4 regions of the Ornithinibacillus xuwenensis genome follow, and region 1 is predicted to be linked to each of the others. Evidence: riboswitches for the same ligand, from Rfam matches in the RefSeq annotation. Region 1 holds a riboswitch; each other region holds the start of a gene.

The links. A riboswitch is a leader RNA that binds a small molecule or an ion and turns the genes downstream of it on or off. The one in region 1 is predicted to bind cyclic di-GMP.
Positions count from the first base shown of each region.
Region 2: another riboswitch for cyclic di-GMP. It lies ahead of ABC228_RS17775 (diguanylate cyclase); the one in region 1 lies ahead of ABC228_RS16070 (response regulator transcription factor).
Region 3: another riboswitch for cyclic di-GMP. It lies ahead of ABC228_RS12960 (sodium-dependent transporter); the one in region 1 lies ahead of ABC228_RS16070 (response regulator transcription factor).
Region 4: another riboswitch for cyclic di-GMP. It lies ahead of ABC228_RS17855 (chemotaxis protein CheX); the one in region 1 lies ahead of ABC228_RS16070 (response regulator transcription factor).

Region 1 is NZ_JBDIML010000006.1:179,737-185,474, forward strand. It holds gene motB (flagellar motor protein MotB) at 1-94, shown strand, start outside; gene ABC228_RS16065 (methyl-accepting chemotaxis protein) at 175-1,866, shown strand; cyclic di-GMP riboswitch class I at 2,010-2,093, shown strand; gene ABC228_RS16070 (response regulator transcription factor) at 2,239-2,874, shown strand; gene ABC228_RS16075 (ferritin family protein) at 3,045-3,548, shown strand; gene ABC228_RS16080 (CynX/NimT family MFS transporter) at 3,830-5,032, shown strand; gene pxpB (5-oxoprolinase subunit PxpB) at 5,049-5,738, shown strand, end outside.
Region 2 is NZ_JBDIML010000009.1:56,146-61,883, reverse strand. It holds partial or broken gene ABC228_RS19125 (AEC family transporter) at 1-62, shown strand, start outside; gene ABC228_RS17785 (short-chain fatty acid transporter) at 275-1,615, shown strand; gene ABC228_RS17780 (DMT family transporter) at 1,657-2,559, opposite strand; cyclic di-GMP riboswitch class I at 2,848-2,934, shown strand; gene ABC228_RS17775 (diguanylate cyclase) at 3,030-5,738, shown strand, end outside.
Region 3 is NZ_JBDIML010000004.1:35,453-41,190, forward strand. It holds gene ABC228_RS12950 (sensor domain-containing diguanylate cyclase) at 1-360, opposite strand, end outside; gene ABC228_RS12955 (HD-GYP domain-containing protein) at 400-1,116, opposite strand; cyclic di-GMP riboswitch class I at 1,715-1,800, shown strand; gene ABC228_RS12960 (sodium-dependent transporter) at 1,926-3,293, shown strand; gene ABC228_RS12965 (pyridoxal phosphate-dependent decarboxylase family protein) at 3,334-4,971, shown strand; gene ABC228_RS12970 (nucleotide sugar dehydrogenase) at 5,234-5,738, opposite strand, start outside.
Region 4 is NZ_JBDIML010000009.1:75,041-80,778, forward strand. It holds gene ABC228_RS17835 (methyl-accepting chemotaxis protein) at 1-514, opposite strand, end outside; gene ABC228_RS17840 (response regulator) at 516-872, opposite strand; gene ABC228_RS17845 (chemotaxis protein CheW) at 888-1,349, opposite strand; gene ABC228_RS17850 (chemotaxis protein CheW) at 1,363-3,336, opposite strand; gene ABC228_RS17855 (chemotaxis protein CheX) at 3,357-3,818, opposite strand; cyclic di-GMP riboswitch class I at 3,900-3,984, opposite strand; gene ABC228_RS17860 (PIN domain-containing protein) at 4,170-4,985, opposite strand; gene ABC228_RS17865 (hypothetical protein) at 5,006-5,356, opposite strand; gene ABC228_RS17870 (hypothetical protein) at 5,557-5,738, opposite strand, start outside.

The DNA of each region.
Region 1 (5,738 bases):
TGCTGAAAATAGAGCGAAGAATCGTCGGGTTGAAGTACTGATTTTACCGAACTATAGTATTAGTGGACAAATTGATGAGACGAAAAGTGAGTAATAACAGAATTTCTTGTTGTGTCACTTCCGCTAAGAACTTTGTCACCAAATGAATACAAACAACATGGGAGTGTGAAAAAAATGAAAAAAAATAAATTAAATAGTGTTCGAGCAAAAATAATGATGGGCTTCTCATTAGTATTGGTATTTGTTATTTTGCTAGGAGCTTATAATTTTTATGAGGTAAACAATATTAATAAAGATACAGAGGAAATTGCTAGTGAACAGATGCCATTACTTATTGCAGATGAGAAAATGGCGTATAACATGGTCAATCGTAATGGTTTAGTACGTGCTTATCTGTTATATGAGGATGAAAAATACCGAAAACTCTTTGAAGAGGGTATTGAAGAAAGTATCCAGCTAGAGAATGATGTTCTAGCAATTAGTGATTCAGATGAAATAAAAGCACTTATAGAGAAGAAAATTCAATGGGGCGAATCAGTTAACGAAGTTCTCGCTGCCTATGATAGTGGAAATAAAGAAGAAGCATTACGAATTATGGAAACAAAGGTATCACCGCTTGTAACGGAATTAGTAGAAGGTTTTGAAACAGCAGCAAGAGAGCGAGAAAGCGTTATTTATGATAAAACAGATGCTGCGATAAAGAGTAGTAAAACAATTGGTATTGCTAGTGCAGTTGTAACTTTATTAGTTGTATTAATTGGAATTCTTGTTTCGATTTACACGGCTAGACTAATTGCAAAACCAATCACTACGGTTATGAATCGCATGAAATCAGTAGCGTCTGGAGAGTTAAACCATGAGCCGTTACAATCGAAATCGAATGATGAAATTGGTCAGCTTGTCCAAGCAACGAATGAAATGAATGCTAATATGCGTGATATCATTCAGAAAATAAATGAGGTTTCCGAAACGGTTACAAGTCAAAGTAAAGGGCTAACACAATCAGCAAATGAAGTGAAAGTTGGCGCAGAACAAATTGCTACGACGATGGAAGAACTAGCAACAGGTACAGAAACACAAGCAAATAGTGCAAGTGATTTATCAGCTGGGATGAGTTCATTTACAACAGAAGTTCAAGAAGCAAATGAAAATGGTGCACAAATTGACCATTATTCAAAAGATGTACTTTCACTTACGAATGAAGGTTCTGACTTGATGAAATCCTCTACATTACAAATGCAACGTATTGATGAGATTGTGCAGGATGCTGTGAAAAAAGTAGAAGGCTTAGATGCACATTCACAAAAAATATCAAACTTAGTACTAGTAATAAAGGACATTGCAGAGCAAACAAACTTACTAGCTTTAAATGCGGCGATTGAGGCAGCAAGAGCTGGGGAACATGGTAAAGGCTTTGCGGTTGTTGCAGATGAGGTAAGAAAGCTTGCAGAGCAAGTATCTGTATCGGTTACAGATATCACTGGAATTGTCGAGAACATTCAACATGAATCTAGTACAGTGTCACAGTCGCTACAAAATGGTTATCGAGAGGTTGAACAAGGAACAACTACGATTGATACGACTGGGCAAACCTTTGCCAAAATTACGGACGCTGTTACAAATATGGTCGCTAGTATTTCAACAGTTACAACGAACTTATCGAATATGGCTACGAATAGCCAGGAGATGAGCAGTAACATAGAAGAAATTGCAGCAATTTCTGAGGAATCTGCTGCTGGTGTTGAACAAACATCTGCATCTGCACAACAGGTAAGTGGTTCCATGGAGGAAATCGCTGGGAACTCTGAGCAATTGTCCAGACTTGCTGAAGAGTTAAATGCATTAATCGGTAAATTTAAAATATAATTGTAAAAAAAAGAAACTCTACTTGGTAGGGTTTCTTTTTTTTTACATCTACCATAAATTACATGAGCATATTTTTTGAAATTTTTGTTGCTATTTGTGTAGAATTTAGTTTACTATAGTCTTTGTGATTAAAATTGTATCTAGATAGAAAAAGGCAAACTATTTGAAAGAATAGGACGCAAAGCTAAGGGTCTAAGGTCCATGACTATGATCGCCTGGTTGCCAACATGGATGTAACTATCATGTATTTTCTTTGGCTATTTTTAATTTCTTGGAATAGCTTTTATTATTGCAACTGATTCATATTGGCAAATGTATTAATCCTACCATTTAGTAATAGGGTAAACGTGATAATGATGGGAGAAGAGGCTATTGGGTGAGATTACAATAATCAAAGAAAAAGACTTAGTAAGAGATATCATAATTGAAAAATTAGAAGAAAAGCTTCCAGAATATGGATGGAAAGCAATCGATTCAACTGAGTATAATAATCTTGATTATTCATTAAGTCAGAGTGATTTAGTCATTATTGATCTAAGTACAAAAATAAATATCACTATTGTGATAGAGAATTTAATTAGTCACAATATTCGAGTTGCTGTTTGGACTTCAGATATAGACACGAATTTACTTTGCGAGTTATTCCGTTATGGTCTTCATGGCTATTTTTTCAATGGCATGGAATTAAGTGAACTAGTCTTTGCTACCAAAACGATGCTAAATGACCAGCAATATATTCATCCAAAACTATCTGCAGTTCTATTAAATGATTACGTAAAGGTGACTCGTAAGCAACCAGTTCGACCAAAAGGAATTTTAACGGAGCAAGAATGGAAGGTCTTAGAGGAGCTTGGTAAGGGATTAAATAATGGGAGTATTGCCGAGCAGTTATTTATTTCAACTAGAACGGTGAATAACCACGTAAGCTCAATTCTAAAAAAATTACATGTATCCGACAGGACGAATGCAGTAATTGTCGCAATTAAAAACAATTGGATAACAATCTAGAGAAAATGATGGGCTATTTATTTGTCCATCATTTTTTTGTTTATTCGACAAAAAAAGATTATTTCCGAGGAAATATTCAAAATCTCATCTTCCTATTTGATTGGGATAATAACCCATTCTGTTCTCATGCATATAGTGAATACTGAGAATAGATAAAAGGAGAGGAAGCGATGTATTATTATACTTATCCTTATTGGCCGCAGCTACAATATACAACTAGTTACGCTCCCACTAATGTGGAAAGAAGCATTGATTTAAATCGGGCTATGGGTATTCAAGAAAAGGTTCTCGATGCATTAATCGAAGGGATGGAAGGTGAAAGTGAAGCAATTGATTTTTATACAAGATTGTCAGCAATGGCACCAAATAATGAAGCGAAAGAAGCAGTTATCCATGCTCTAGAAGATGAGAAAAGACACTTAGACTCCTTTATGAACCTTTATAAGAGGTTAGCTGGAAATAATCCATCCTATAAAAAACGACGCAAACGTTTTTCGACCTTTAAAGAAGGAATTAAATTAGCGTATCAGGATGAACTTGAGGCGTACGAGAAATATCGGGATGATTATCTGTTAACAAGTGATGCAAGCGTACGTGATGTGTTTTTCCTAGCAATGACAGATGAAATAGAGCATGCAACTCGATTTGCCTTTGTCTATCAAAATTTAGTATAAATAGTTGTAGATTTCCTACAAGAGATTAGTGGGAAATCTTTTTTATTAACTAGTTGCTATTAATTACTACGAGGGAAAAATGAACCAATGAGTAAAATAAGATACGACATACTTATAACCCCTTCTAAGTTAACATATATTTTTGTATTTTCGTTTCATCTAACATAATGGGTGAATATAGAGTTTACCCCAGTTCATCCTAAGAACAATTGCATCACTTTTCACTCTATATGTTCAATATGCTATATTAAAAGAAGTAATTAGCGGAAGGAGAAACAGCTTTGGATATTCAGCAACATAGCCAAACAGATAGTCAGCTTTATCGATTTTTAGTAATAGCAGGTATTATTATCGTTTCATTTAATTTACGACCTGCGATCACTTCTGTAGGACCACTTATTAGTACGATTCGCGATGATGTTGGGTTATCAAATTGGAGTGCTGGTTTGCTGACAAGCTTACCATTAATTGCTTTTGCGATCATGTCTCCGATAGCTGCAAGGTTAGGCAATCGCTACAGCAATGAGCGCGCTATCCTATGGGGACTAATATTCTTATTAATAGGAATTGGAGTTCGTTCAGTATCCATCATGTTTTGGTTATTTACAGGTACCCTATTAATAGGAATTGGTATTGCAATTTGTAATGTTTTGTTACCGGGTGTTGTAAAGGATAAATTTCCACTAAAAGTTGGTTTGATGACAAGTGTTTACTCAACTGCAATGGGGATATTTGCTGCAGCTGCTTCAGGTGTTAGTGTTCCTTTGGCTGATGGGATGAATCTGGGCTGGCAATTTGCGCTACTTGTATGGGGATTGCCCGCAGTTATTGGTATTATGATATGGTTTTATCTTTCTTCCAAGCAGAAAATTCAACAGCAACAAACAACGGATAATATGGTTGGAGCAAACCATAACATATGGCACTCCCCTCTAGCTTGGCAGGTTGCTGCCTATATGGGACTGCAGTCTTTCTTGTTTTATGTGACAATATCTTGGCTACCTGAAATCCTACATCATTCAGGTGTTAGTATGGAAACAGCTGGTTGGATGTTATCATTTACTCAATTTATAGGTCTTCCAGCTAGTTTTTTAGTACCGGTATTAGCAGAAAAGTTTTCCTCGCAACGCATAATTGTTTTTATAATGGGTATTATATCCGTTTTGGGATACGGTGGATTGCTAGTGGCTAATTCCTATATAGCGTTGATAATTAGTATTATATTCATTGGGTTATCGCTAAGTGGGACATTTGCTTTAGCGTTGGCGCTACTAGGGCTACGTGCTAGAGATGCCAAAAGGGCTGCAGAATTATCAGGGATGGCACAAGCCTTAGGCTATGTATTAGCGGCTATCGGACCAATGTTTATTGGTTTCTTGTATGATGTGACACATGTTTGGACAGTTCCATTAACTACATTAATGATTATTTCTGTACTAGTTGTAATCTTTGGGTTAGGAGCTGGTCGCAACAGCTATGTTTGAGTAGGGGGAAATACAATTGAGGATTCAACAAAATGGGGATCAGGCGATAATTGTTTTCTTTTCTGGTGACGTATCACTTCCGTTAAATAGACAAATACAAAGCTTTTGTAATTTGATTGAGGAAGCATCTATATCCGGAATTGTAGAGTGGGTGCCTGCCTATAAGTCTGTTACAATATACTATAATCCTGGTGAGATTTTGTATCACGAATTGAGAGATGCTGTATACGAACTAGGAAATGAACCTAAAAATATAGAGATTCATCCTAATCGGGTTGTTCATGTACCGGTGCTGTATGGAGGAGAGGAAGGCCCCGATTTAGAAAGGCTTGCCAAACATGCAAATCTAGAGAAAAATGACGTCATTACACTACATAAAGAACCACTTTATTTCGTTAATATGCTTGGGTTTCTGCCAGGATTTCCATATTTAAGTGGACTAAACCCAAAATTAGTCATTCCACGACTGAAAAATCCGCGTGGAAGGATACCAGCTGGATCGATTGGTATTGCACATGAGCAAACAGGTATCTATCCAACTGAATCACCAGGTGGTTGGAATATTATAGGACGGACACCATTAACGTTATTCGCACCATTGAAACAGGTGGATGTTTTTTTATTTCAACCAGGCGATTCAGTGAAGTTCTATGAAATTACCAAGCAAGAATTTCATGATATAGAATTACAGCTAGAAAAGGAAGAA
Region 2 (5,738 bases), on a different contig from region 1:
CTGTTTTTGTTAGTACACTACTAAGTGTTATTACGTTACCAATTTGGTTTGTTTCATCATAATAAGCGTTATTAAAGTCTTCGGTTATTAAAGGAGCAGCCCTGATAGCAATGTATCCTATAGTAGATACATTGCTATTATTATTGGAATAATTTAATCTAACATATGGACGAATCATTCTTTGGTTATATTATTTAGTGTATTCATAGAATAATTCCTACTCCAACGAATACAATATACTACATCTAATCTATTAAAGAGGAGGTAATAGGATATGCTGAGCTCGATTGCGAATTTCTTTGATCGCATGGTGCGTAGGTACTTACCAGATGCATTTCTTTTTGCAATTATTCTTACATTTATTGTTTTTATCCTTGGTATCGTTTTTACTGATAATTCACCAGTTCAAATGGTTGAATTTTGGGGAGGCGGTTTTTGGAACTTACTAGAATTTGCGATGCAAATGTCTCTGATAGTGGTTACGGGGTACATTTTAGCAAATAGTCCGATCGTAAAAAGGTTATTAGGTAAAATTAGTAAGCTAGCAAATACACCAGGGCAAGCAATTTTATTAGTAACATTTGTTGCTTCCATTGCTTGTTTAATAAATTATGGCTTTGGATTAGTGGTGGGGGCGCTATTGGCTATTCACGTTGCAAAACGAGTACCATCAGTTGATTATCGTTTATTGATGGCAAGTGCCTATAGTGGTTTCTTATTATGGCATGGTGGATTTTCAGGTTCTATTCCATTAACCATTGCAACACAAGGTCATTTTCTGGAAGAAACGATGGGAATTATTCCTGTTACAGAGACACTATTTAGCAGTTATAATCTGTTTATTGTCGGAACGCTACTAATATCCCTACCGTTGTTAAATAGACTATTGATGAGACCAACTCGTAACGTAGGAGAAATTGATCCAGAATTGTTGAACCTCCAAGCTTCTGTAATAGAAGAGGAAGAAGTAGAAGAAGCAGAGGAAAAAACAAGTACACCAGCTGAGCGATTAGAAAATAGTAGAGTTATTTCGATTTTAATTGGGTTGTTAGGATTAGCTTTCATTCTTTATCACTTTGTTCAAAATGGTCTGAATTTAAATATTAACATTGTGAACTTTATCTTTTTATTCTTCGGAATACTGTTTCATGGAACACCACGTCGCTTTTTAAATAGTGCCACAGATGCTGTTAAAAATGCAGGAGGCATTATCGTTCAGTTTCCTTTTTATGCTGGGATAATGGGTATGATGATTAGCTCCGGTCTATCTGATCAACTATCGATGTGGTTTGTCAATATTTCAAATGATTTTACATTGCCGTGGTTAAGCTTTATCAGTGCTGGTATCTTAAATTTCTTTGTTCCATCAGGTGGTGGCCAATGGGCAATTCAAGGCGATATCATGATTCCTGCTGCCATTGGTCTAGATGTGGATACTGCGAAAACAGCCATGGCGGTTGCATGGGGAGATGCTTGGACGAATATGGTTCAGCCGTTCTGGGCGTTACCAATTCTGGCCATTGCAGGATTAAAGGTTCGTGATATTATGGGATTCTGTGTGATGATTCTGTTTTGGAGCTTCATTCCGATATCAATTGGATTATTGTTTTTCTAATCATTCATTCATACTAATAACGTTAAAAAAAGCAATGCTAATTATGGGTTAGCATTGCTTCTTTTTCTTCCGGTAAGTTGTGATATCGTGATTCCTACGATGATAAAGAAAGAACCATATAAAATACTTGGTGTAATTGCTTCACTTAGTGCTAGCCAACTAAAGGACAATCCAAACACTGGTACAAGTAAGGTGGATAATGTTGCAGATACCATATCAATTTTACTCAGTATGACAAACCATATCGTGAAGCATAAAGCAGAAGCTAATACACCAGTAAAAAGAATATAAAATATACTTTGACCATTCCAATTAATTGGTTGCCCCCACTCCATTATCATAGCTGCTACAACAATACCGATTGTTCCAAAAAACATTTGGTAAGCAGAAACTTGTAATTTGGGAAGATGGTTTAATCGTAATCGGTAATATACATTGGAAGCTCCCCAAGAAATTGCAGCGATAACAATGAGTAATTCTCCAATAATCGTATCGATGCTTTGTGCTTGGAAGAAATCCCATCCAATAATAAGTACTAAGCCAACCATTCCGACTATAAGTCCTATTAGCTTTTTAGGAGTTAGCTTTTCGTCAAGAAACTTAGCTGCTAATAAGCTACTCCAAATGGGCATCGTGTAGAGAATGATGGAAGATTTCCCAGCATCGACAAATCGAAGTCCATACATAACGAAAAGAAAAACAATCGTTGTCTGTAACAAGCCAACAACCACTAGTGGTTTTACATACTGTTTTGGTGGAAGTTTAATCTTTAAGATTACAAGAATAACTAATAGAGTAATCGTTCCTGTTCCAAAACGAAGTGCAGAAAAAGTGAATGGACCTACAAATTGAAGGGATGCCTTCATCAATACCCATGCATATCCCCAGATGATCGTAATGATTAGAATAAGTAACCAAATGAAGGTTTTTTTAGTTGTTTTCATCCTATTTTCCTCTCAAAGTTTCCTACTGTTACCTTACCATAACAAGGTTAGACAAGGGTGTTATTTGCTTCGTATGAGATGGAAAATAATTGCTAGAATTATAATTTTGAAAATTTTGTAATTTCAGTAGGAGCGTGTTATAATATGTAAGCTAAAAAGTAGTGTAAATAGACTTGATTTTTTTTACATTTTTAAAAAATAAAACTTGTTTTAATCATTGAATAATCATAGAAGTGGTGTAAAATAGGTATTAAGTAGTAGTGAATATGACCTTAATATCCATATAGATTGAGAAAAGGGCAAACTATTCGAAAGTATAGGACGCAAAGCCAAGGGTCTACCGGTGTACATACCCATGATAGCCTGGCTGCCAAAATATTACGTTTTTTAGAATGTTTGGCTATCGTTCTTTGGATAGCCATTTTTTGATTTTCCTAAAACGAAGTCTTTATGACTAAGAGGTGAAAATAGTGGAAGTCATTAATAACCGATATCGAATAATGGAGCAATTACATCAGAACAGACTAGTTTCAACTTATTTAGCTGTTGATATGCGAGCAGATAATAAGGTAATTCGACTAAGTCTACTAAATGCTGAATATACACCGCAATCCTTAATTGATTATTACACCGATTCTTTTATTGCGATTAAAAATTTGACTAGTAAGCGCATTGTTCGTAATTTTCACTTCAATACAATTTCGCACATAGATAATAAAGTGCAGCAGGATAAAAATTATTTCTTTACTTCTGCCCATATTGCTACAGAGGAACCATTTGTAGATTTTGTTCAAAGTATGACAATTGACCAAGTTCTCGATGCATTTGTCGAGCTTTGTACAGCTGTGCATTATCTACATTTAAAAGGCTTTATATATGGTGAATTAAATTTAAATAACATATTCGTTGTTGAATCAAATCGTCGCTACAAGCTGATGCTGAAGGATCTTGCAACTGTTGAATTAGATAAGCATATCCATACCAATGAGGGGATTGAGGATTCTTACTTCAAATCACCTAAAGTGTTATCTGGCAATGAGCCTGATGTGGAAGCGGATATGTATGCACTAGGGGTTATCCTTTTGGCGATGCTACGTAAGAAAGCATACATAACAAACCCTAGGGATGAACTTCGGATTTTAAAGCAGGAAAATACTTCACTAGATCAAGCGAATTCGAGGATCACGGAGGCATTAATCCCTATCTTAGAAGATTTGTTAGTGTTAGAGGATTATCCATTTTCTTCTATTCAAGATATGACAACAAAGCTAGGTGAAAGTCTTGGCCTGAAGCTTTCTATAATAGAAACAGAAGAGATAGAGAAGCTACAATTCCACACGAAAAGTGTCGGAAGGGAATTGGAAACCGATATTATTATCAGAAACTTCGGGAACTTATCACAATATAAGCCCAGTAAGCGAATTTTCTTAGTTCAGGGAGAAGATGGGATTGGGAAAACACGTTTTCTAAAGGAAATGAAGTTTTTGTTAGGGCTACAAAAGGCAACTGTCTATGCAAGCTTTAGTTTAAGTGATACAGGTAGCAGTAAGCAAATGTGGATTGATATTTTAAGTAAGATGATTGTGGAAACTGATATTCATACGGTTGAGAAATACAAGGAAGAGCTTATGCGATATTTTCCAGAATTAGTCGATCAAGAGCAATCGCCTACAGTTGACAACTCGCTTGGTGTAAATTCTAAATATCGTATTTTGAATCGTATTGGTGGATTTATTAATGAAAGTGTCAAAAATAAGCCCGCAATAATACTGATTGACGATATTCACCTAGCCGATGATTTTACATTCGATACGTTAAACTATTTATGTTCAGAAATATTAGAACAAAATAATCTGATGTTTTTGTTATCGGGTGCGAGTAGCGAGGATAACGAAAATAAAGCATATCGAGAAAGCGTTGAAAACCTTAAAAGGCGGAAGAACTCGGAGATTATAAGATTAAGACGTTTAGATACACAGCAATCAGGTGAGATGATCCGGAATATTCTAGCCATATCCTATATACCGGTTCGGTTAACAGAGCGAATCTATTCTCGCTCATTTGGAAACCCACTTTTTATAAGCGAGGTAATTAAGGATCTTTATAGTCGAAATATTATGGAGGTAAATCCACAAAATGGAATGTGGAGTATAAATCTTTCTGCTAGAGACTATGATTTATTGGAGATTCCAGATAGTATTGAACAGGCTCTTGTTAACCAATTGCAGGACTTGACTGAACAAAAGCTAGAAATTCTTGAAGCAGTTGCAATATTTAACAAGCCTGTCACGATCGAAACAATTACGAAATTCTTACAGCTACCGATGGAACATATTGAGGAGCATCTTGCTAAGCTTGCAAGAAAAGGAATCATTCAACGGTTAGTATCTGATATTGGTTACTTATTTGAATTTAACAATAAGGTGTTAAAGCAAATCGTTTACGATAGAATCTCTGCTGATGAAAGAATTAAAAAGCATATGGAAGCAGCAGTCATACTGGAGGAAGAATTAGATACACCTCCTGATGAACTAATCTTTCATCATGAACGAGCAAAAAACTGGGAAAAAACAAAGCAGTATTATTTGGAGAATGCTTCCAAAATGCTTTCAGAGGGAAATAAAAAAGGGGAAATTCTTAACCTAGAAAAGGCTCTTTCCTTGATGGAGGATATTGAAGAAAAGACAAAGCTATTGATGGAGATAGGTGTGTTGTATTCCGAACTAAATGAAACGGAAAATTCATTGAAGTCCTTTGATATCGCTGAACAGCTTGCTATATCCACCAACCATGCTGAAAATGTTGTACATGTTTATTTGAATATAGCTGGTGTATATTCAAGTCTATATGATATTGAACAAACAAAAGCGTATATGCAAAAGGTAGAGCAAGCATTTACGAATTATGAAGATAAAAAGTCGAGATTAGAATTCAGAAGACTTCAAGCTTTTCTATTAAACGTTGAGAATCGGATAGAGGAGTCTTCTAAAATCTTACACAGTATTGTAACAGAATGTGATGATGAATTCCCTCGTATTAAGGGTAATACCTATCTATTACTTGGATTTGTTTATTTGCAGCACAATAAAATAACAGAAGCATTGAAATACTATCAACAAGCTATCAACCTTTTGGAACGAGCTGGATATACAAAGGGTGTTTTAGGTGCAACGAACAAT
Region 3 (5,738 bases), on a different contig from region 1:
ATGAGCAGTTTTCGAGTCCACTGCACATAGTGTTCCATACATTTCACCATTATTATAGAAAATGGGGACGCCAATATAAGAATGAATATTCAAATCCCTTGTTACGTTTAAATTACTTGTAAAAGCGTGGTTAAAGGAATCATTAATAATCATTGGTTCACGATTTCCGAAGTATATTTGCTGACAATAAGACTCTTTCAAATCAAATGTTGATTTTTCTGGAAGGTTAATTCCAGTATTATTATCTAGCGTTTCCATAACAGTGAAGGTATCCGCTTGGATTTTCCCGACAAATAACAGCTTTCCTTCTATTACGGTATTGACTAGCTCAAGTAAATCTTTGGTAGTTTTATATCCCATTTAAATCCCTCTTATTACATCAAGTTGTGAAATAATCTTTTACTCTATGTTGTTATTACGCCATATATTAAGAAAAATATCAACAATTTGAGGGTCGAATTGGGTATCTTTTTTATTTTTAATTTCATTTAGTATGTATTCCGTATCAAGCGGATCCCGGTAAATACGTTTAGAGGACATTGCATCAAAGCTATCGGCTACTGCTACAATTCTAGCTAGTAATGGTATTTCATCACCGCTTAGTCCTTCTGGGTATCCTGTGCCATCATATCGTTCGTGATGGTATAAAACAATATCTAAGACACCATTATAGCGATAATTCATGACATGCTTTATCATGTTATATCCAATAGTAGGATGAGTCTTAACAATGTTAAACTCTTCCTTACTTAATTTACTAGGTTTATTCAAAATTCTTTCAGGTATACCGATTTTACCAATATCATGTAATAAAGCTCCGATGCGAATTGATTTGCAAGCATCTTCGGATAACTTCATCCTTTCTGCAATCATGACCGAATATTTTGCGACGTTTTCTGAATGATTCCGTGTATATGGATCCCTAGAATCTAAAGCATTAGAAAGTGCTATTGTTAATTCTAAATTATCCTCAATAACACGTTGCATATTCTTCATTAACCCTAAAGAAATAAACATGATCAACAGATAGGTAAATAAGTATGTTAGGAATGTCCAGAGGGTTTTCGTTTCTTCAGCTATTAGAAAAAATCTAAAAGCAACTACTATAGTTGTCATGAGGAATAATATCCAACTATGCCTCTCATAGAAACCAATACCCAAAAATATGGTACAAAAAATATATAAAATATAAAAATTACTTTCATTATGGAAAACAATACCGTTTAACGTAATCGTTATTAAAAATAATATATAAAAGCTGTATCGAAAAAATCTTGGGTTATTTATTAACTTTATAAATGCTTGTAACATAATACCTCCGGAATATTGATTTGACGTAAGTATTGTATTCGGTTTATGGAGGGGAAAAAACTAACTATATCCATTTGATTCAATTAGTTTTTGCATGATAGTATTTTTAATTCTTATTGAACGGTTAATTGAGATATTAAATTTATATTAGAAACAACAATATGGGAGTGTTATAATAATGGAAGTTTTTACATAACGAATGCAAATGTTAACGAATACCATCTATGAGTACGTTAACAATAAATTTTTTACAGTTGAATAGAAAATATTAGGGTTTAAATTAATGAAGACTTGTAGTAAAATTGTACTGGTAGTTAGAGTGGGTTAGTATTACATATAGTTCTAAATGCCTATCTAATTGTTATTGCAAGGAAAAAAAATAGTTAACATTTTTTAATCATTCCTTTGATAATAGCAAACCTATTGAAAAATGGGGACGCAAAGCCACGGGCCTAATGGAAATGTTTCGATGGTCGCCGGGTTGCCAAAAAGGTTGGAGATAATACTTAACGAAGTGATCAATAGCTTCTTATGTCCACCAGCAGTTGAGGTGGGCTTTTTTGTTTTAAATTGTCTCGCTTTTGAAGGAATAATAAAAAAGGAAAGGAATTACGATGTCACAACAAGAGCAGTGGAAATCAAAATTAGGATTTATTTTAGCGGCTGCAGGTTCAGCAATTGGGTTAGGAGCTATTTGGAAATTTCCTTATGTTGCCGGAACGGGTGGTGGAGGAGCCTTCTTTCTATTATTCTTAGTATTTACATTTGTACTAGGAATGCCACTCCTACTAGGTGAATTTATTATTGGGAGAAGGGGCCAAAGCGATCCGGTTAATACATATCGCAAGCTTACAGATAATCCAAAATGGAGTTTAATAGGAAAATTAGGTGTCTTTACATGCTTTATGCTGTTGTCCTTCTACAGTGTCGTAGGTGGATGGATTATTTTATATATCTTAAAAATCTTTACGGGAGCATTTAATGGGCTAACGCAGGATCAATATGGAGCCTTATTTGGTGAAATTATTGCGAATCCTCTAACGACGTTAACAGCGCAACTTGTCTTTTTATTCATTACCATTCTTGTCGTTGCCAAAGGAGTTCAGAAGGGAATTGAGGTAGCGAGTAAGGTAATGATGCCTGCATTACTAATTCTATTTATCGGGTTGGTAATCCGTTCTTTAAGCCTGGAAGGCGCAATGGATGGAGTTGAGTTTTTATTAGTCCCTGACTTTTCTAAGTTAACCTCAGAGAGTATCTTATTTGCACTAGGGCAATCATTCTTTACATTATCTTTAGGGGTTTCGGTTATGGTTACGTATGCTTCTTATTTACCGAAGAAACAAAATTTACCACAATCTGCGATTTCCATTATTGCATTAAACATCGTAATTGCATTATTAGCTGGATTAGCAATATTCCCAGGTGTTTTCTCATTCGATCTCGAACCGAATGCTGGACCGGTATTAATCTTCTCTGTATTGCCGGCCGTATTTAATCAGATGCCGTTTGGCATGTATTTCTTTTTAGCATTTTTAATCTTATTCTTATTTGCTGCGTTAACTTCAGCATTCTCGATGGTAGAGATAATTGTCGCAGCAGTTACAAAAAACAAACAAGAAAAGCGTAAGAAAACAACGTGGATAGTTGGAATTTTAATCTTTGTCGTTGGAATTCCATCATGTTTATCCTATGGGGTTTTAGCGGATGTGAAGCTGTTTGATAAAACATTCTTTGACCTTGTAGATTTTGCAGTAAGTAATGTTCTCATGCCATTAGGTGCTTTATTAATCGCTATTTTTGTCTCGCGAAAGGTATCAAAGGATGTGCTATATGAAGAGTTAAGGCAAGGATCACGTATTAGCCAGTCCTTCTTTTCGATATGGTATTTTCTCTTAAAATATGTAACACCAATTGCAATTATTGTTGTGTTTTTAGATGTTCTAGGACTATTTAAATGGATTGGAAAATTATTTAGTTAAGCTTATATAGTGAAGCATGGAGGTTAAAGAAATGACAACGATGAAGGATATTCAACAATTGTTTCCAAGCGTAGATGGTAATGCGCTACAAAGAGAGGAATTAGTCTCCTATATCAATACTATTCTTTCAAAAGTAGATGAGTTAAAGGATCCATCTAAATTGACATTGGGTGAGATGCCAGATTATACAGAGGATTTCTATAATCGTATTATTAAGCAAGCACAGATCCCGCAAAATGGATTATCGATGGAAAAAACGGTAGAAAAGCTATTGGATTTGGTAAAAGGGCATCGTTATGTCAATCAAAATTATGTCGCAAATGCTGCTCCACTTCCAAATATCGCTAGTATTATTGGTAATTTAGTAATGGTGTTAGTAAATGGGAATAACCTATGGGATGTTGAAGGTCCAGCGGCTGCTACAGCAGAGATTGAAATTACGAGTATGCTTTCTAAGATAATCGGCTATGATTCAAGCATTAGTACAGGCTATACCACATGGGGAGGACAGGGAGCAGTATTTAATTCCTTACGTCTTGCAATTGCTCGCCATGCACCAGAGTCTAACAAGACTGGTGTTCCTAAGAATCTTTATTGTTTCTGTTCAGAGTTATCACACTATAGTCTTTACAAGTCGGTGGAAGCTACAGGAATTGGAATTGATAATATGATTCGAGTAGGCATCAATGATGATCACTCGATGAATTTAGATGATTTAAAAGAAAAAATGGAGGACGTTATAGCAAGTGGTGGTGTTCCGCTTTATGTTCTAGCAACAATGGGTACAACAGATACCTTTGGCATCGATGATTTAGCTGGAATAAAGAGAATTACGGAAGTGTTAGAGCAAAAACATCAGTTAGATCCGATTTATATTCATGCAGACTCTGCAATGGGAGGCATGTATACCTTCTTTAATGATTATGATTTTACAGAGAATCCATTAAAGCTGGAAGAACAGGTTTGTACTGTTTTACAAGACTATCAGGAGAAGTTTCAATCTATTAATCTAGCTGACAGTATGGTGTTTGATTTTCATAAACTTGGACAAACACCGTACATTACAAGTTTATTTTTAATTAAGGATAAAGAGTATTTAAGGTATGTGGATTTAGATGCGTCTGAGACTCCTTATGTTGGAAATCGTGGCTATGGTTCTTATCATACAAGCTATACGCTAGAATGCTCACGAATGGGAAGTGCGATGGCGATATATGCATCATTACTGGCATTTGGTATGGAAGGGTATCAAGAGCTACTAGCAAACTATATTCGCGTTAACATTGCTTTTAGAGAAAAATTACAGAAACAAATTCCAAATGTTTCCGTGACAAATGAGATTTCTCCAATTACGACTTTCCGTTTCTATCCAGAAGCTTCTAAATGGAATGAAGAATTGCGAGAATCGGTTTCACTTGAAGAAGTAGTTGAAATTAACCAATTTAATGATGAATTTGCTGAAATAATTGGAGTGGAGCGAGATACGATTTTCTTTGGAAATACAAAGAAGCAACGCTTGTTAAAAACTGCTAATTCAAGTCAGCGAATTCCAATATATGCACATAAATTCTTCACAATTTCTCCTTATTCAACCATAGAGGAAGTTGACCGTTATGTTGGATTTTTAAAGCAACATATGGATCTTTTTATGAAGACTTATGAGCAGACATTCGTTTAATCGGAAGAATTTTAACGAGATTACACGCATAACTAGTGATTAATGAAGAATCTAAAAAAGCCTGTTACTTACTCTATATAGGATAAGTAACAGGTTTTTTACATATTATTTCTTAACTCGCTTCTTTCCACATCCACACCCGCCAGGTTGTCTCTTTGCTACAACTTTTTTTGTGTTGGCGTTTGGTTTTACTAGTCGCCTAGGATTCAATAGTATCACTCCTTTAATCAACAATTGAGCAAGTCATGTTTCACAGCTTATCTTATAAGTTAATCACGTCAATCCCGTTAGGAAACTGGTGTTGCCAAAATAGACCTTTAATATCGAGGAGCATGCCCGTATTTTTTCTAAAGAGCTTTATGAAATCTTCTTCCTTCATCTCTCGGAATTCTTGGTGTGAAACAGCAAGAATTACCACATCTAATTCTGATAGCTGTTCCCAATTAACGATATTGAATCCATAATCAGCAAAATCCTTTTGATTGATACAGGGGTCATAGCAATAAACATCTAACCCATAATCTACTAAATTCTGTACAATTTCAATTGCTTTTGAATTACGTACATCGGCTACATTTTCTTTGAAAGTAAGCCCTAATATACCGATTTTCATCTGGTCGATATTGTCATTTTGTTTATGAAGGTAATCTAGTACAATATCGGAAATAACAGTGGGCATCCTATCATTGATATTTCGTGCTGCTGAAATAAATTCTGGTACATAGCCCTCTTCTTTGGATTTATAAATAAAATAATAAGGATCAACG
Region 4 (5,738 bases), on a different contig from region 1:
ATTTAACAGTCTCTTCACTAATTCTGTTGGACTGCAGCACATAGTTTTCTGCTGAGACAGTTTTATCATTTTGTACCGCTGGTAGAATACTACCTTCAAATAGATCATTCATTAATTGATCATTGGCAACAATTTGTTCGAACAAGGTAATCTGTTCTTCTGTATCAAGTTCATCTTTAATATCAGCTTCCAATTTATCAAAGAATTCCTTTTCCATCTCTAATTGTTCTAATATCTCTGGATTTTCTGTTGCCCAATAATTTACGATATGATTACTCTTGGACCTTGTAAGAGAACCCATTTCTGAAATATTTAATGCACGATCACCTCTACGCTCTAGTGCATCCACATTATCCCCAATATTTCCAACTAAAATTGCACCAATTGCTGAAGATACTCCAAATAGAATTAATACGACCGTTAGAACAATCCCGTATTTCCAGCCTATCTTTAGGTTATTAAATAATTTAAATGATTTTTTTTGTCTTTGTACGTTAGTCTTTTTTTTCCCCATTCTACAACACCTTTGCGAGTGACTCCGAAATACGATCTGCATTAAATGGCTTCACCACAAAGTCATTTGCACCTGCTTTTATCGCATCTACAACCATTCCTTGTTGTCCCATTGCAGAGCACATAATTATTTTGACATTTGGTAATTTCTGTTTAATTTCAGTTGTTGCATCCACACCATTCATCTCTGGCATTGTGATATCCATTGTAATAAGGTCTGGATTTAGCTCGGTTGCTTTTTCGATTGCTACTAAGCCATTTTCAGCTTCGCCAACAACCTCATGTCCTAGTTTTGTAATAATATCTCTTAGTTGCATACGCATAAATGCTGCGTCATCTGTAATTAACACTCGTGCCATCTTGATGTCCTCCAATTAATTAGCTACTTCTTTTAATTCTTCCGCTTCTTCCATTGCTAATACTTTACCTAGTTCAAGTAATATTAGTAACTCGCTTTCAAGTTTCGCAACACCTTTAATATATTCCTTACGAACCATTCCGCCCATTTCTTTTGCCTCTTCGATTACACTCGAATCAATATCCAATACATCTGTTGCTGCATCTACAATTAGCCCTACTTGAATGTTGTCGACCTTTACAACGACAATACGGTTCAAATCAGATGGTTCTGTTTGATCGATTTCTAACCGTTCCTTTAAATCAATTACTGGAACAGTCTCACCATGAAGGGTCATGATACCCTTAATGAATTCTGAAGTTCCTGGTACCTTTGTGATTTCTTTCATTTTTTCAATGGACATAACCTGCTTCACATCTGCGCCATATCGTTGACCATTTAAGGTAAAAACGATAATCTTTACTGTCTCTTCCATCATGATGCCTCCCTCGTTATTTTACTAATGCATTTGGATCAACAATTAAACATACTTGACCATTACCAAGAATGGTTGCGCCACTAATTGCAAACACATTTTTCAAATAATTACCTAGTGTTTTTAATACGACTTCTCTTTGTCCGATAAAGGAATCCACTAGTAAGCCCGTACGTTTATCACCTTTTTGAATGATGACCGCTGAATTACTAGCGACATCTTCCTCTGTCACACCATAGACCTTATTCAAGGATACTAATGGTACAATATGACCTCTAAAGTCCATAACCTTTTGTCCATGAACATATTTAATATCTTTATCTTCCAATGCTACTGTTTCAATAATAGAAGAAAGTGGTACAGCAAATGTTTCATGTTGAACCTTCACTAGTAATGTAGAAAGGATAGAAAGCGTCAATGGTAATTGAATAGAGAATTTACTTCCATTACCAGGATTAGAGGTTACAATAATAGAACCACCTAATGACTCAATTTTGTTTTTAACAACATCCAACCCAACACCACGGCCAGAAATATCCGAAATTTGATCAGCTGTACTGAAACCAGATGCAAATATTAAATGATATACTTCTTCATCTGTTAACTGTTTGGAATGATCCTCGCTAATCAATCCGTTTTCAATGGCTTTCTTCTCAACCTTTTCACGGTTAATTCCTGCGCCATCATCCTCAATGTCAATATAAACATTATTTCCACTATGATAGGCTTGAAGTACGATTTTTCCTTCTTCTTCTTTTCCTGCTTGAATCCGTTTCTCAGGGGACTCAATCCCATGGTCCAGAGAGTTACGAATTAAATGAACAAGAGGATCACCAATTTCATCGATAACTGTCCGGTCAAGCTCTGTTTCACTTCCTATAATTTCCAGGGAAATCTTCTTATGTAAATCCTTTGATAAGTCCCTGACCATACGTGGAAAACGATTAAATACCTGCTCAATTGGAACCATTCGCATCGCTAACATTAAGCCCTGCATATCTTCGGTTACACGAGTTAAGTTTTCGACTGTTTCGGTTAATTCCTGGTCCTTGTATTTAAGCGATAAGTCCTCTAATCTACTACGATCAATGATAACCTCTTCAAAAAGATTCATTAAACTATCAATTCGCTCAATGTTCACACGAATCGTCTTAGATTGTTTCGGTTTTTCTTGTGTAGTAGCTTTTGTTTCTTTTGCAGATTCTGTTGTATTTGCTGGTTTTTCCGGTGCTTTTTTCTCAAAAGAGAAATCAGAAACTACAACATTTTGAATCTCAGATACTTTTTTAATGGTCTCTTTAATAGAATCCTTTGATTCTTGTGTTAAAAATAGAATAGAAAAGGATTGGTCAAAGCTGCCTTCTTCAATATCTTCAACTTCTGGAACAGTTTTAATAACTTCTCCTTCACTTTCCAATTTATCAAATACCATATAAGCTCTTGGACCTTTAAGGACACAGTCTTCCGTTAATTCAACCTTAATTTGATAAGCATGGAACCCATTGCCCTTAGCTTGGTTGATAACAGTTGCTTGATATTCATCTAGGTCTAGAGATTCTACAGGTGCATTTATGGTTGGACTGACTTCTTCAGAGCCTTGTTCCACATAGGTTCCTGCTTCAACTTGCTTTAATTGCGACACAAGTGATGTAACATCCTTTTTCCCATCATTTCCCTCACTAATGGCACTTACCATTTCTTCTAGTGCTTCAACTGCTGAAAATGTAATGTCAATAACTGCTGTCGATACAGCCAGCTCATTATGGCGTATCTTATCCAATACGTTTTCCATTTGGTGTGTTAAGGAAGCAATATCCTCAAACCCCATCGTTGCGGACATGCCTTTCAGTGTATGGGCTGAGCGGAATATATCCTGAACGATATCAATTTCCGTTGGCTGTTTCTCCAGTTTAAGAAGATTATCATTAATTGCTTGAAGATGCTCTCGACTTTCATCGAGGAATACTTCAATATATTGATCAGTGTTCATGTTGCACGTCCTCCTAGGATTTAATCTACTAATAGATATAGGTTTAGCTCGCCGATTGCGTTAAAATTAACAGTTAATCGAATCGCTTTTTCATACCCTAATAATGTAGTACTTCCTTCTACAATAGTTGGAGCAGTAATATCTGTTGTAATGCCACTTTCAACAATGTTTGTGGAAAGACCACCAGCAATCATATTACCTAGCTCTCCACTAAATGAAACAAGCATTTCGTCTTGTAATGGCATTCCAAACATCGCTTCACCGATAGCACCAAATACGGATGAATCTCCTGATAGCACTAAATTCCCTTTGATATCTCCAGTAATACCGATTAGCACACCAAACTGAATCTTTAATGATTCTCCTGAAAGCTGCGGTTTACTCATTTCATACTGAATTGGTATGACATTCTTGATGGAAGCCATCGTTCCATTTAATAAAATTGTTATTGCTTTACTCTTTTCTTGCTTTTTTCCCTCCAACTATGTTGACCCCTTTATCATGTAGTTTTAAAAAAAGCTATTCCAAACAAAGAAATAGCCAAGAAATAAAATATAAATCTACTTGGTAACCAGGCGATCCTAGTCAAAAGACCTTAGACCCTAGGTTTTGCGTCCTATTCTTTCAAATAGTTTGCCTTTTAGGTAGTAAAATATTCTTATTTGAATAGTACAAATTGACTATTAAATCATAGTACAGTAAACGCTAAAAATCAATAAAATTTTCAAAAAAGTATTATGGAATTTAAAGGTACAAATGACCATGACTTCAGTCTTCGGTATGATGAATTTTGAAACTCAAACGAAAGATAAAATTATTGAAGTTGTCATAATTCACAACGAAACTGTAGGCATTTTACTATTTCTTGCTAGAATTCTTGCTCCCTTGTCATTTGATACAAAAATAACAGGGACATTTTTCTCTAACAGCTTTAAACAAGATGCGATTATCTTCTCGTCTGGTCCCCCATTGAGATGATGTCTGTTTAAATATTCTTTGGATGGAACCTCTAAAAATTCACATCGGCCTGCTTCTTGATAGAGCTCTAATACATCAAAACCAATTTGTGCAGACTTTCTAGTACCTGGATCATCATTGCTTTTTAGCCCATCTAGCTCTCGCATAACTTGCTTACTAATGTATAGCTTCATATTACTATCACGATAGGCTGCGATAAGCATCAGCTGTTCGTGCATCAAAATATTCGTGTCAGGTGCGATTGCGATTCCTTTTTGGATTGCTTCCTCTAAACGTCGGTACTTCATAACCGCTAGCTTTTGAAGTGATTGCTTCGCAAGAACATCCTCCATCTTACCAGCTGTTCTATTAGCATGAATAGCAGCTAATATTGTAAGTCCAATCCAAGCGATTAACATCGTTTCATTATCAAACCCGATTGAAATGAAATATAGTATAAATTGTAAAAGAATAATGACAAAACCTAATACGACCTTACGAGCGTAAATATGTCCTAGTCCAGGAACAAGAACAGACAAGAATCCTGCCTTTCCCTGTTCAATTGAGGAAGATTGTTTTACTCGATAAAAATTTGCAAATAAGATAACGCTAAGGATATAGATAATAATTTGATAGATATCCTGAATATCTAACCACTTGGTTATCATTCCAACCACAATTGCAAGTAGCATTCTAGCTTCTCTCCTTTATGTTAAAAATGATTCTGGTCTCCTGTATCATGATGATGGTCGTTTACAATCCCTAATCCTCTATCCATTCCGAAGTGTGTTTCATCAACAAAAGCATCCATGCCTGGATTTTTATAAGGATCGTTTCGATCAGAATCATAGCCTGAATCATAACTGGAGTAGCTAGAAATATGGGTAGGACGCCTAGACATAATCATTGCGTCTAAAGTCTTATTTGTCCACTCATCCTTCGTTGTAGGGAATATGGACTTATACTCAATTTGTTTACCAGAGCTCTTTCCTCTTAGCTCAATTAAAAAAGTACCGAGGATTCCCCCTACTAATGACCCAATGATGATTAATCCTGTGTTCATCTAAAGCCCCCTCCCTCAGTTGTCTATAGGATCGTTATATTCCCTATATCGACACATTCAGACAAATTATTAATACAAATCAGTTATTTTATAGCGGAAAACGAAGAGTTTTTTCAAAAATTTGCTTGTAAGGAATTCTAGGCATTATGCACCACATAAAAAAATCCACCTTAATGAAAAGGTGGATTTCCAAACATTTACTATTTTCTTTTTCGAAAAAATACCGTTGCCGCTGCAACAGCACTAGCCGCACCTATATATTTCAAGCCTAGCAAAGACTTCTGTTTCCAATAACTTCGAATCGATTCCATACTCCTGATAAGATCTGCAACCTCTTCATAAAGAAATCGCTTTTCCATTGGTGTAAGGCTTTTATTTCGCA